Regions from separate parts of the Thalassospira sp. CH_XMU1458 genome, predicted to be linked through region 1. Evidence: predicted binding sites of a transcription regulator. Region 1 holds the regulator's gene; the other holds the start of a gene.
The links. Region 1 encodes HrcA, which represses chaperone genes, less so after heat shock. Its sites were predicted from a motif close to GTTAGCACTCNCCNNNGGNGAGTGCTAAC; they were not measured.
Positions count from the first base shown of each region.

Region 1 (7,214 bases):
AGGTGCGCACCAATTTGGAGGCAATCTTGGTGCAATAGACCGGCGCGCAACGCACGCCGAGATATTTGTCCATTACTGCGATGTCAAAACGCCCGAAATGAAACAACTTCAACACAGACGGATCAGCCAGAAGCTTTTTCAGGTTCGGCGCGCTGTAATCTTCCCCATCAAACTTGACCAGATGGGCATTGCCATCCCCGCTTGAAAGCTGCACGACACACAAACGGTCGCGGTGCGGGTTAAGGCCCATGGTCTCACTGTCAATGGCTACGACCTTTCCAAGATCAAGGTCACCCGGCAGATCTCCGAGATGGAGGAAATTGGTCATCGCGGTTCTCCAAATGTCAAAATTTGCCTGTTCTTAACACAGCAAACCGCGCATCGCACCGCAAAAGTCGAAGGATTTACTCTCAAATTTTTCCCTAAACGCAAGCAGCAGACTCATTTTTGAGTGCCCACCGGTTAAAAGCGCGATCTCACAACTACAAGGTAAAAACTTAATTTAACTTTTAACATCTATTGTCTCAAAAATAGACTGCAATCCTGCGCAAAAATGAAGGTACCGCGATGTCAATTTCGGAAATGCCGGTCTTCACGGCCCACAATGTTCGTCTTGATAACGGACAGGAAACAAAACCGGACGAGTCCAATACAGTCGATCAGTTCCCTTGGTTCGTTAGCACCGGGAAACTTATCGATACTGTTTTCCCCGGAAGCAAAAAAGGCGTCAGCGTCGTAGATCTTGGCTGTCTTGAAGGTGGTTACACGGCGGAATTTGCCCGCATGGGAATGGATAGCCTCGGCATTGAAGTTCGTGAAACAAACTTTGCATGCTGTGAGTATGTCAGGGAGCACACAGATCTTCCCAATTTGCGGTTTGCAAAAGATACGGTTCTCAATATCGAAAAGTATGGTGAGTTTGATATCAGCTTTTGTTGTGGCCTTCTTTATCACCTCGACCAACCAAGAGCATTTCTGGAAAAACTGGCAAAACAGACCCGCAAGCTTCTAATCTTGCAAACCCATGTTTCACTGGCAGAAGACGGCAAACGAGAATTCCCACTATCCGAAAACACCACGAACGAGGGCCTGCCGGGTCGCTGGTACGGTGAGTTCTCACCACAAACCAGCGCAGAGCAACTTGAGCAATTGCGCTGGGCGTCTTGGGAAAACAACAAATCGTTCTGGGTACGTCGCGAATACTTGCTGGAACTGATTCACAAAATCGGGTTTGACCTCGTTTTTGAACAGTTCGACTCACTTGCACCAAACATCGCGGCAAGCCTTGAAGCCAGCAAAACGATGTCCCAACGCGTTACGTTCATTGGGATCAAGTCCTGAATATTTTTTAGCCCAAAACGACAATACCCCAGCACATCAAAAATGTGCTGGGGTATGGTGCCCAGGAGAAGACTCGAACTTCCACGGCCTAATGGCCACTGGCACCTGAAGCCAGCGCGTCTACCAATTCCGCCACCTGGGCATAGGGGCTTGTGGTATTTGTTCGGGCGGCGTCCGCCGGAACGGGGCGGAATATACGCGGTCAGGCTTAAGTGTCAACCAACTTTTTGATGGTTTGGTGAAACTTCCTGCGTCCGGTTGCGGGTACGCGCCAATCGCCCGGTTTTTGTCGGCGTTTTGCCGGTTTCGGGCTTACACCGCGTGGTCGAACAAATAGGCGAGAACTCCGTTCAAACGGTTTCTGCCCTGATCGGTGGCGCGCAGCCCCGAAGAATCACAGATCAGATCACCGGACTCGATCAGGGTTTCGAGACGATCAAGTGCCAGAACATCACGCGGTCCCTTGCCGATAATGCGGTTAAAGCGTTCCGTCGGGATGGTTTCATTGAGCCGAAGGCCCATCATCACCATTTCAAGCAGACGTTCATCGGCCTCGAGCGCGGTTTCTTCCTGCGTGCCATGGCCATGCTTTTCCACCCGGTCCAGCCAGATATCAGGCGCACGGTGACGGCGTACTGCCATCGGTGTCGTGTTGCCATCGGCATCAACCACCGCCTCGCGGCCATGCGCGCCCGGTCCGATACCAAGATAATCGCCATAGCGCCAGTAAACGAGGTTATGGCGGCTCTCCTGCCCCGGTTTGGCATGGTTGGACACCTCATAGCAGCGATAGCCCGCACGTTCGGTTTCTTCCTGGGTGATCTCGTAAAGTTCGGTCGCAAGGTCTTCGTCCGGCACCACAAGATCGCCGCGCTGATGCAGGGTATAGAACTGTGTACCCGGCTCGATGGTCAGCTGATAAAGCGAGATATGCCCATTGGCGATGCCAAGCCCTTCGCGCAGTTCCGCGCGCCAGGCCTTGGGATCATGATCGGGCCGGGCGTAGATCAGATCAAAGGAAAAACGATCAAACACCGATGTCGCCACATCCAAGGCCCGCATCGCTTCCTCGGCACTGTGCAGGCGACCAAGGAATTTCAGGTCGCGGTCATTGAGCGCCTGAATGCCGATCGAAACCCGGTTGATCCCGTTGGCGGCAAAGGCCGAAAAACGGTCAATCTCGACTGTGCCCGGATTGGCTTCGAGCGTGATTTCCAGATCATCCGTTACCGGCCAGAAGGATTTGATGTCCTCGATCAAGGCCCCGGCGGTTTCCGGGTCCATCAAGGATGGCGTGCCGCCGCCAAAAAACACCGATCCCACTGTCCGTCCCGGATGACGGGCCGCACCGTGTGCAAGCTCCGCCCGGAGCGCCTTGCGCCAGCGCACATGATCAACACTGTTCGCCACATGGCTGTTGAAATCGCAATACGGGCATTTCGACAGGCAGAACGGCCAGTGGATATAAATGCCAAACGGCACGGTTTCACTTGAGGCTGCGGACACGCGGGACTCTTTTCAAACGCGGGAATGTTGGCCGATAAACTAACACGCACCGCCGATGATGACATCCGCGATGCGTGCATAAGTTCAATGCAGGTGGTTAAACCTGAAATCAGTCTTCGAAGCAGGCCTTGACCAACTGGCGGAAGGCATCGGCGCGGTGGCTCATTTCATGCTTTTTCGCCGGGTCCATTTCGCCAAAGGTTTCCCCGTAACCCTTGGGCTGGAAAATCGGGTCATAGCCAAAGCCGTGCGGGCCACGTTTGGGCCAGACGATCTCGCCTTCAACCCGGCCTTCGAAATTCTCAACATGTCCGTCCGGCCAAGCGAGCGACAGGGCACAGATGAACGATGCCCGGCGATCCGGATGATCACCAATACCGTTCTTGACCTTTTCCATCGCCATGTCGAAATCCTTGTCCGGCCCGGCCCAGCGCGCGGAATAAATCCCCGGCGCCCCATCAAGGGCCGAAACCGCCAAACCGCTGTCATCGGCAAGGGCCGGAAGATTGGCTCCATTGGCCGCCGCCGTTGATTTCAGCTGCGCATTGCCAATGAAGGTTTTTTCGGTTTCTTCGGGTTCGGGCAGGTCAAGCTCACCGGCCGAGAAGACCTCGATGCCAAACGGTTCAAGAAGTTCGGCGATTTCCTTGATCTTGCCTTTGTTGTGGCTGGCGATGACGAGTTTTTTTTCCGTGAAACGACGGGCCATGGTCTTGCCTGAAACTGCGATATCCAACTGATGCGAAAAAACGGCAGGCCCGATGCCCGCCGTTAATATTACGGTACCTTAGAGCCCAAGCGCCTCACGCTGCTTGGCGAACAATTCCTTGCAGCCTTTTTCCGCCAACGCGAACATCTGATCATAGGATGCGCGATCAAACGGCACGTCTTCGGCGGTTGCCTGGACTTCGACGATGCCGCCATTACCCGCCAGCACGAAGTTGGCGTCAGCCCCGGCATTGCTGTCTTCGGCATAATCAAGATCAAGCACCGCTTCACCTTCATAGATGCCGCATGAAATGGCAGCAACCGGCTGGGTCAGCGGGATTTCCTTGATCAGGCCAAGGCGACGCACGCCCTGAAACGCCAGATGGGCCGCAACATAGGCACCGGTGATTGATGCGGTGCGCGTACCGCCATCGGCCTGAATGACATCGCAATCAAGGCGCATCTGCATTTCGCCCATGGCCTTCATATCGGCAACCGCACGGATCGAACGCCCGATCAGACGCTGAATTTCCTGGGTACGGCCAGACTGACCACCGCGCGCGGCTTCGCGCTGCATGCGGCTATCGGTTGCGCGCGGCAGCATGCCGTATTCGGCAGTGATCCAGCCCTTGCCGGAATTGCGCATCCAGCCCGGTACCTTGTCTTCGACCGTGGCGGTACAGATCACATGCGTGTCGCCGAATTTGATAAGGCAGGAACCTTCGGCATATTTGGAAACACCGGTTTCAATCGTTACATCGCGAAGCTGATCGGGGGTACGGCCGGAAGGGCGCATGAGAAGGAACCTCTTGGTTGTCTGGGCTTGCATTCTTGGCGACTTGAGTGCCCGCGCACGAAGCAAAACTGTCCTGAAAAATTTGGCCCAAAGTAAGATGTGACCCACCAAACGTCCAGCAGTTTCCCCGGATGTTTTTATCTGTTCTGGTGCAATCCTGGCGCAAAGCAGTTAAACCAACAACTTCGACCAAATTTACAAGCTTGGCTTAGCAATAGGCCGTGCAATTGACGCAATGCGTTTGCCTGACTAAATTCTCCTCACGTTTTACGCTTCATCCATCTGGATCAATTGGCACGCAACACATGGCGCATTTTGACGATACATTACTGGGCGACATGAATGCGCGGTCACGTGAAGTGTTCCGCCAGATTGTCGATGCCTATGTCGAAACCGGCGAACCGATCGGTTCGCGGTCAATTGCGCGTCGCATGTCCGAAAACCTTTCGGCTGCGACCATTCGCAATGTCATGTCCGATCTTGAGGAAATGGGTCTTCTGGTCGCGCCGCACATTTCGGCCGGGCGCCTGCCCAGTGAAAAGGGCCTGCGCCTGTTTGTGAATGCCCTGATGGAAGTCGGTGACCTTCCCAATGCCGAGCGCGACCAACTGACCAAGAACTGCGAACAGGCGGGCTATTCACTCGATCAGATGCTGGGCGAAGCAACCACGATGTTATCTGGCCTGTCGCGCTGTGCCGGACTTGTGGTTGCACCCAAGACAGATGGCATTCGCCTCAAACAGATCGAATTCGTTGCCCTGTCGCCGGGCAAGGTTCTGGCGGTGCTGGTGGCACATAATGGCAGTGTTGAGAACCGAATCCTTGATGTTCCGCCTGATTTGCCCGCATCGGCATTGACAGAAGCGGCAAACTATCTAAATACCCGGTTGGCTGGAAAGACGCTTGATGATGCGCGCCTTTTGATGACGAAGGAGCGTGATCGTCTCAAGCAGGAGCTTGATGAACTTTCCGCCAATCTGATTGATGCGGGCCTGGCAACATGGGCCGGCGGGGTCAAGGGATCGTCCCTGATTGTGAAGGGGCAATCCCAGCTGTTGGAAAATATCGATACGATTGAACAGCTTGAGACCGTCCGCCGCCTGTTTAACGTGCTGGAAGCCCGCGATCAGATGATTGAATTGCTCGATGTGACGACGGATGCCCAAGGCGTTCAGATTTTCATCGGGTCGGAGAATAAACTGTTCGGCGGATCGGGTCTTTCGATGGTGATTTCGCCCTATCAGAATGCTGAAGGCAGCATTGTGGGTGCAATCGGGGTTGTCGGACCGACCCGGATCAATTATGCCCGGATCATTCCGCTGGTCGATTACACCGCCAAGCTGGTCGGTCGACTGATTGGATAAATCGCGGCGCTGCGTGTCAGGCCGCATAACGTGAAAGTAGCAAGGTTAGCCATGTCGGAAACCGCAAAGAACACTCCGGAAGATCTGCAGGACGTCAATGCAGAGGAAACCGCTTCGGAAGAGGTCGCAGCAGAGGCGACTGAGGAAGTTGTTGAGGACGCCGCACCCCAAGACCCGATCGCCGCACTTGAAGCCGAAGTCGCGGAGCTCAAAGACCGTCTGCTACGCCAGGCCGCCGAGGTGGAAAACACCCGCCGCCGCGCCAAAAAAGACGTCGAGGATGCCGGCAACTACGCCATCACCAAATTCGCCCGCGACCTTTTGGATGTCAGCGACAACCTGCGCCGCGCGCTTGATGCTGCGGGCGATACGTCCAATGCCGATCCGGCGATGAAAACCCTGTTTGACGGGGTTGAAATGACCGAACAGGCCCTGCAAAAGGCGCTTGAAAAGAATGGCATCGAAAAGCTTGAACCGCTTGGTGAAAAGCTTGACCCGAACAAACATCAGGCCGTGTTTGAACTACCGCATCCGGAATATCCGGACGGCCACGTCGCACAGGTTATGCAGGCCGGTTACGTGCTTAAGGGCCGTTTGCTGCGCCCGGCCATGGTCGGTGTGACCAAAAATCCGGGCGGTGAAAAACCAAGCCAGACCGACAACCCGGGCGGCAACGTTGATACCTCTGCCTGAGGCCATCAAAGAAGATAAACCGGTTTTAGCGGATCGGGTTTAAAAACAGCCTCGCCAGACATACTTGGCGAGGCTGTTTTATTTGCATTAGGCTACCGGTACTGATCACCAGCACAGGACCGCACACCATGCCGCTTCGCCCCGACCTGATCGAAATCCTGCGCGATGAAAAAGCCACGATTGTCATTCTGACCGGGGCTGGCATTTCCAAGGAAAGCGGCCTGCATACCTTTCGCGATCCCGATGGCATCTGGGCGAGATACGATATTTCCGAGGTTGCAACGCCCGGGGCCTTCGTGAGTAATCCCGATCTGGTGCATCATTTTTATAATGACCGCCGCGCTGGCTTGCATGACCCGGATGTTCAACCCAATGCCGCCCATCTGGCCCTGGCACGGCTAGAGGCCGAATGGCCCGGTGATGTGTTGCTGGTAACCCAGAACATTGATGACCTGCATGGCCGGGCCGGGTCCAAAAACCTCATCCACATGCATGGTGAACTTCTGAAAATCCGCTGCAATCACTGTGATCTGCTGACCGAGTGGCCGGGCGACCTTGCCAAGGAAACCCCGTGCCCCAGTTGCGGCAAGGCCGGTGGATTGCGCCCGCATGTGGTGTGGTTTGGCGAAATGCCCCTTGAGATGGAACGCATTTACGCTGCCCTTGGCGATTGCGGGCTTTTCATCTCGATCGGGACATCGGGCAATGTCTACCCGGCAGCCGGGTTCGTTCAGGTCGCCCATGAAGAAGCCGGGGCTGAAACGGTTGAGCTCAATCTCGAACCCAGTTCGGGTGCCACACTGTTT
Region 1 covers NZ_JAYMDW010000001.1:426,747-433,960, reverse strand. The annotation lists gene WBY09_RS02045 (ribonuclease D) at 1-328, opposite strand, end outside; gene WBY09_RS02040 (class I SAM-dependent methyltransferase) at 568-1,341, shown strand; tRNA gene WBY09_RS02035 (tRNA-Leu) at 1,397-1,483, opposite strand; gene hemW (radical SAM family heme chaperone HemW) at 1,654-2,847, opposite strand; gene rdgB (RdgB/HAM1 family non-canonical purine NTP pyrophosphatase) at 2,957-3,556, opposite strand; gene rph (ribonuclease PH) at 3,635-4,351, opposite strand; gene hrcA (heat-inducible transcriptional repressor HrcA) at 4,657-5,715, shown strand; gene grpE (nucleotide exchange factor GrpE) at 5,767-6,408, shown strand; gene WBY09_RS02005 (NAD-dependent deacylase) at 6,537-7,214, shown strand, end outside.

Region 2 (7,214 bases), on a different contig from region 1:
GATCGCTGTTTCTCTATGGGCTGTGCAATGGCTGGATCAACAATGACACCCCGATCATCGAGGCATCCAGTGGCTCGACCGCCGTGTCAGAGGCCTATTTTGCCCGCCTTCTTGGCCTGCGCTTTATTGCGGTGATGCCGAAATCCACATCACAGCAAAAAATCGATCAGATCGCCTTTTATGGCGGCGAAAGCCATCTGGTCGATCACAGCGGTCAGATTTATGAGGAATCGCAACGTCTGGCGCGCGAGCTGGGCGGCCATTACATGGACCAGTTCACCTATGCCGAACGCGCGACCGACTGGCGCGGTAACAACAACATCGCCGAAAGCATCTTTGATCAGCTCAAACGCGAACCCCACCCCATTCCACGCTGGATCATTGTCGGCGCCGGAACAGGCGGCACATCATCGACCATCGGGCGCTATATCCGTTATGGCCGAAGCCTTGGTCAGGGCTGTGAGCTTTGCGTGGCCGACCCGGAAAACTCGGTTTTCTATAATGGATATGAAACCGGTGACTGTTCGGTCACCAACAGCAAGGGATCGCGCGTTGAAGGCATTGGTCGCCCGCGTGTCGAACCCAGCTTCAACCCGACCGTGGTCGATCGCATGTATCGCATCCCAGATGCGGCCAGCTTTGCGGCCCTCTATTATCTAAAAAAGCATCTTGGTCGGCGCTGCGGCGGATCGACAGGCACCAACCTGATCGCGACCCTGTCGCTGATCTCGGAAATGAAGAAAGCCGGTCAAACCGGGTCGGTCGTGACCTTGCTCTGTGATGGCGGGGATCGCTACTGCGATACCTATTACAATCCCGACTGGCTCAAGGCGCAGAACATCGACCTGACACCGTGGACAGATGCACTCGACCGCTTTGACGAAACAGGCCTCTTTGACATGCCGCTTGATCATTGCAGCGGTTACGCCGGGCGTTCGGCAACCTAAGCCTCACCAATCTGCGAACACAAAAAAAGACGGGCGGTTAAACCGCCCGTCAGTCTTATCAGGGGAAGCTTCTCAGGGAGGAGAGACAGTCCTTAGCCGGTCACCGCAATCTTGCGCGGTTCGGGCTTCTGTTCTGCTACCTTTGGAAGAGTAAGCAACAGAACACCGTTCTTGAAGGATGCGGTAATATTGTCGGCATCAATGGTGTCATTCAGGCGGAAGGACCGCTTGAAGCTGCCATAGCTACGCTCGACAACATGGGCGCCATCCTTGCTTTCACGGCTGAATTTCTTCTCGCCGGTGATGGTCAGAACACCGTCAAGCACTTCGACATTGACGTCATCCTGTTCAACGCCCGGGAGTTCGGCGGAAAGTTCAAAGTGATCTTCGCCGTCATAGATGTCGATCCGCGGGCTCAGCAACGGTTGGGTCACTTCGCCTTCTTCGGAAGATACCTGTGCCGACGGGGCTGCACGGTGACCAAAGATCGAACCGATCATGCGGTCAACGTCACGGGAAATAAGAGTGAAAGGATCACCGTAAGTCGGTGCAGAAGACGGACGACGGGATCCATTAAGAGTCTGAAGACCAGTCATTGTAGTACCCTCCATTACAGACGAGTATTCTTGCGCCATCAGTCCAGACCAGGCTGCAACCTTGACGCGTATCGGGGCACCATGCCCCTTTCCAATCTTGAGATAGATCGGGTGGAAATTTCTGCAAGTGGGTCGATGCATTTTTTTGCGAATTTTTGATTTTTTCTGATCGGCTGCTTGGAAAACTCCCTTCTGGCATTCCATTCCCTGGAAAAATTCAACACGACGCTGGCGCCCGCCCCGCCCTCGGATTAGCTTCATCCCATTGATTGGCGCACGCGCGTCACTGTCCGAGTTAAAGGAACGCATATGAGCACTCTTTTCACCCCGCTTTCACTGGGCAAGCTATCCCTTGATAACCGCATTATCATCGCACCGATGTGTCAGTATTCCGCCGATAACGGCAAGGTCACCCATTGGCATGACATGCATCTGGGCAATCTGGCGCAATCGGGTGCCGGTCTTCTGATTATCGAAGCCACCGCCGTCGAACCGGAAGGACGCATTACCTATGGCGATGTCGGCCTGTGGGATGACGAAACCGAGGCAGCACTTGGTAAAACGCTTAAAGCTGTGCGCAGCCATTCCGACATGCCGATTGCGGTTCAGTTGGCCCATGCCGGGCGCAAGGCATCTTGCGAAAAACCGTGGCTCGGGGGTCATGCCCTTTCCCCGGATCATGAAAATGGCTGGCAGGTCTCAGCCCCCTCTGCCCTGCCATTCCGTGACGGCGACCCAATCCCTGAGGCAATGACAAAATCACGCATTGCAGACGTCATTCAGGCCTTTGTCGAGGCGGCTGAACGGTCCGTACGGCTGGGCTTTGACGCGATTGAAATTCATGGCGCGCATGGTTATTTGCTCCATCAATTCCTGTCACCGCATGCCAACAAGCGTGACGATGAATATGGCGGTTCGTTTGAAAACCGCACCCGCATCGTGATCGAAATCTATGACGCCATCCGCAAGGCCGTTGGCGCCGACTATCCGCTGGGCATCCGTATTTCGGCAACCGACTGGGTCGAAGGCGGCTGGGATATTGATCAAAGCGTCGCGCTTGCCAAACTCCTCAAGGACCGCGGATGTGATTTTATCGACGTTTCGTCAGGCGGCCTTCATATCGATCAGCAAATCCCGCTCGGCCCCAATTATCAGGTGCCGTTTGCCGCCCGCATCAAGGCCGAAACCGGCATGACCACAATTGCGGTCGGCCTGATTACCGAGGCCGAACAGGCAGAAGCCATCACCTTTACCGGGCAGGCCGATGCCATCGCCCTTGCGCGCGGCATTCTGTATGACCCGCGCTGGCCGTGGCATGCCGCCGCAACGCTGGGCGCCGAGGTCAAGGCAGCTCCGCAATATCTGCGCTGTCAGCCCAGAACGCTTAAAAAGCTGTTTGGCTGACACCTTTTGAATTCATCAAAGAGCCCGCCAGTGTGCGGGCTCTTTTTTATTGCCGCTTAGACAAAGAAAAGGGGCCAGCCAATGGCGAGCCCCTTCCCTTATGCGATAGGTCGGTTGGGTAAGGCTTAGAAGCCCATGCCACCCATGCCGCCCATACCACCCATGCCGCCCATGTCAGGCGCGCCGCCAGCCGATTTGTCTTCGGCTTTCTCGGCGATCATGCATTCGGTGGTGATCAGCAGGCCAGCGACCGATGCTGCGTCCTGCAGAGCAGTACGAACAACTTTGGCCGGGTCGATGATGCCAGCTTTGACGAGGTTGGTGTATTCGCCCTTCTGAGCGTCGTAACCGAACTCTACGTCGTCCTGCTCAAGCAGTTTGCCAGCAACAACAGCGCCGTCTACGCCAGCGTTCTGTGCGATCTGGCGAACCGGTGCCTGCAGGGCACGGCGAACGATGTCAACACCGATGGTCTGGTCGTGGTTTTCACCTTCAAGGCCTTCGAGGGCTTTGACAGAGTACAGCAGAGCCGTACCACCACCAGCAACAATGCCTTCTTCAACAGCAGCGCGGGTCGCGTGCAGGGCATCGTCAACGCGGTCTTTGCGTTCTTTCACTTCGATTTCCGAAGCGCCACCGATTTTGATCACTGCAACGCCGCCTGCGAGTTTCGCAAGACGTTCCTGCAGTTTTTCACGATCGTAGTCAGAGGTGGTTTCTTCGATCTGGGCGCGGATCTGGCCAACGCGTGCTTCGATCTGTGCTTTCTCACCAGCACCATCAATGATGGTGGTTTCTTCTTTGGTGATGGTAACCGATTTCGCGGTACCGAGCATGTCGAGGGTGACGCTTTCCAGCTTGATGCCGAGATCTTCGGAGACAACCTGACCACCGGTAAGGATGGCGATGTCTTCGAGCATGGCTTTACGACGGTCGCCGAAGCCCGGTGCTTTAACAGCAGCGATTTTCAGACCACCGCGCAGCTTGTTGACAACCAGGGTTGCCAGTGCTTCGCCTTCGATGTCTTCAGCAATGATCAGAAGCGGCTTGCCGGACTGAACGACCGACTCAAGCAGCGGAAGGATCGGCTGAAGCGAGGAGATTTTCTTGTCGAACAGCAGGATGTACGGAGCATCCATTTCTGCGACCATTTTCTCCGGGTTGGTTACGAAGTACGGAGACAGGTAACCACGGTCGAACTGCATGCCTTCGACAACGTCGAGTTCGGTGTGCAGGCCTTTGGCTTCCTCAACGGTGATAACGCCTTCGTTGCCAACTTTTTCCATGGCTTCTGCGATCATGTCGCCGACTTCACGGTCACCGTTAGCAGAAATGTTACCAACCTGTGCGATCTCATCGCGACCGGCAACTTTACGTGCACGGCTCTGGATGGATTCGATCACTTTGGTTGTCGCAAGGTCGATACCGCGCTTCAGGTCCATCGGGTTCATGCCGGCAGCAACAGACTTGTTGCCTTCACGAACGATGGCCTGTGCCAGAACGGTTGCGGTCGTGGTGCCGTCACCAGCCAGATCGGCGGTTTTCGACGCGACTTCGCGAACCATCTGTGCGCCCATGTTTTCGAACTTGTCGGTCAGTTCGATTTCTTTGGCGACCGAAACACCGTCCTTGGTCACGCGCGGTGCGCCAAAGGACTTTTCGATAACAACGTTACGACCTTTCGGGCCGAGGGTCACCTTGACAGCATCTGCCAGGATGTCGACACCGCGCAGCATTTTGGCGCGTGCGTCAGTGGAGAATTTTACTTCTTTAGCAGCCATAATATTCTTTCCTCTCTATGAGACGGATGAACGTGGACAAATCACCCAAACGGGCTGACTTAGTCCATGATGCCCATGATGTCGGATTCTTTCATGATCAACAGCTCTTCGCCGTCGACCTTGACTTCGGTGCCCGACCATTTGCCAAACAGGACTTTGTCACCTGCTTTGACGTCGAGGGCTACGACCGAGCCATCTTCTTTACGAACGCCAGAACCAACAGCGATGACTTCGCCTTCCTGCGGTTTTTCTTTGGCGGTATCCGGAATAATGATGCCACCGGCAGTTTTGGTGTCGGATTCGACACGACGTACCAGTACTCGATCATGCAGCGGACGGAACTTCATTTTAGACAACTCCGTGTTTAAGCTAAGGCTCGTTAATAACTAAGACTAACCGGGATGAGCCCGTATTAGCACTCACCCCCGGCGAGTGCTAACAGCATTTATTGGAGTACCAGTTCAAAGTCAATAGGGAGATGTAAAAAGACGCAGAAATGTCACGATTTTTGGCGATTTCCGCGCACGCAGCGCAGCAAAAATCCGCCCCCGTTTTAAAGCGGGCTGATCAAAACATTTTCATGCCCGGGAAACAAGCCCCGACACAACACCGCAAAAGAATATATATCGGGCTGTCACACTTGCTTTTGTCAAAGGGCTGTTTGGCAGATCCGGTTCAAGCGACGAAGATGCATGGTTCAAACACCTATGAAAAAGCGGGTTTCACGTCTAAGCTCCAGCCAAAGAACGCAAATAACGTCCAATGACCGCGCAAACACCCGGATTGCAGAAAATGTCATGCAGTAAAAATTCATCGGCCCTGACGTCCGGGCCTTCAGGCAAACGACAAGAGCTGATGGCGCCTGCTTTTCTGTTATTTGCCCTAGTCGGTTTGTTTTCTTCGCAAACAATCAGCACTGATGCTTGGGCCGATGAGGCCGATGTCGAATGCCCGAAAAAGATTGCCTATGTCGAAAATGACCCGATGTCGCAGAAGTCGATTGTGATCTTGCAAAAACTCTATGCGGATCTCGGCTGCCCGCTTCAGGCCGTCAAACTGCCGGGGCGTCGCGGCCCCTTGCATTTCAATGAAGGTCTGGTGGACGGTGAATTGCTGCGTGCGGTTGCCGCTGAAAAGAACTATTCGCGCGCCTTTGTCAGATCATCGGTTGCCCTGCGCGAGATCGCAAACCGGCTTTGGCGCAATCCGAACGATCAAGACCCGTCAACGCCGATTGCCTTTACGCTCGGCGTGATATGGCAGGAAAAGTACGTCCATGCCGATACGGCCAAAACCGGCATCACGCACAAGCCAATGATGTATAATACCGAAAAGCACCAGGCCTATGCCGAAGGGCGCATCACGCGTTTTCTGTCCGCAGATAGCAATATCGACGACATGCTGACACAGGGCATCCTGGGCAACACACCAGCACCGGTAATCGAGGAAACAATTTCGGTCTTGCCGCTTTATCATTATCTTGGCGCGGAATTCGCCCCCTTCATGAAAAAGTTCTCTGCCCTCGTCGCGCTAACGGATCCATTTCGCAAGGCCCAGAATCAGTAATCGCAACGACGGGTGCCGCAGCTTTGATAAAGCCGACCGCCCATTCAATTGCCAAGCTCAGAATTTTATAAAAATGCGCATATGCACGAAGGCCAAGCTTCTGCTATCCATAGTCTGGACGAATTAATTTACCCTGCACAAGGCAGCACGGATGCAATTTGAAGAGCTGGAAATTCCCGATGTTAAGCTGATCTTCCCGAAGAAATTTGGCGATGAGCGGGGTTTTTTCTCTGAAACCTATAATCTGGAAGCCTTTGCCAAAGCTGGCATCGATCCGCAGTTTGTGCAGGACAATCACTCTTTATCGAGCAATGTCGGTGTGCTGCGAGGACTGCATTTTCAATGCCCGCCCTTTGCCCAAGACAAGCTGGTTCGGGTCATCAGAGGCCGCATTCTGGATGTCGCAGTCGACATTCGCGCCAAGTCAAAGACGTTCGGGAAATGGGTATCGACTGAAATCAGCGCAGAAGACTGGAACCAGATATTCATTCCCGCCGGTTTCGCCCACGGCTTTGTCACGCTCGAGCCGAACACGGAAGTGAACTACAAGGTATCAGCACCTTATGCTCCGGAAAGCGAACGCGCGATCATGTGGAATGATCCGGACCTTGGCATCGACTGGCCGTTTGACGAAAACCAGGTCACGCTGTCGGCAAAAGACGAGAAAGCCATGAGTTTTGCGAGCTATCGAGAGAACCCGGTATTCTAGTTCCGCTCACAGGATATCGTAGGTTCGCAGAACCGTCTGAAGATATGCCTTGTAAGAACTCTCGCCAAACTCACTCGCAAGCTTTTCAAACTGTTCGACCGTGATCATGCCCTTTCTCAGCGCGATTTCTTCAGGACAGGCAATCTTGAGGCTTTGGCGGCTCTCGACGGTACGGACAAAATTGGCGGCCTCAAGCATCGCAGCGTGCGTT
Region 2 covers NZ_JAYMDW010000002.1:1,337,864-1,345,077, forward strand. The annotation lists gene WBY09_RS13620 (PLP-dependent cysteine synthase family protein) at 1-947, shown strand, start outside; gene WBY09_RS13625 (Hsp20/alpha crystallin family protein) at 1,040-1,543, opposite strand; gene WBY09_RS13630 (NADH:flavin oxidoreductase/NADH oxidase) at 1,853-2,947, shown strand; gene groL (chaperonin GroEL) at 3,073-4,728, opposite strand; gene groES (co-chaperone GroES) at 4,788-5,075, opposite strand; gene WBY09_RS13645 (hypothetical protein) at 5,584-6,294, shown strand; gene rfbC (dTDP-4-dehydrorhamnose 3,5-epimerase) at 6,446-7,003, shown strand; gene rfbA (glucose-1-phosphate thymidylyltransferase RfbA) at 7,010-7,214, opposite strand, start outside.
Region 2: the regulator HrcA is predicted to act here: its motif matches at 5,140-5,168, upstream of groES (co-chaperone GroES).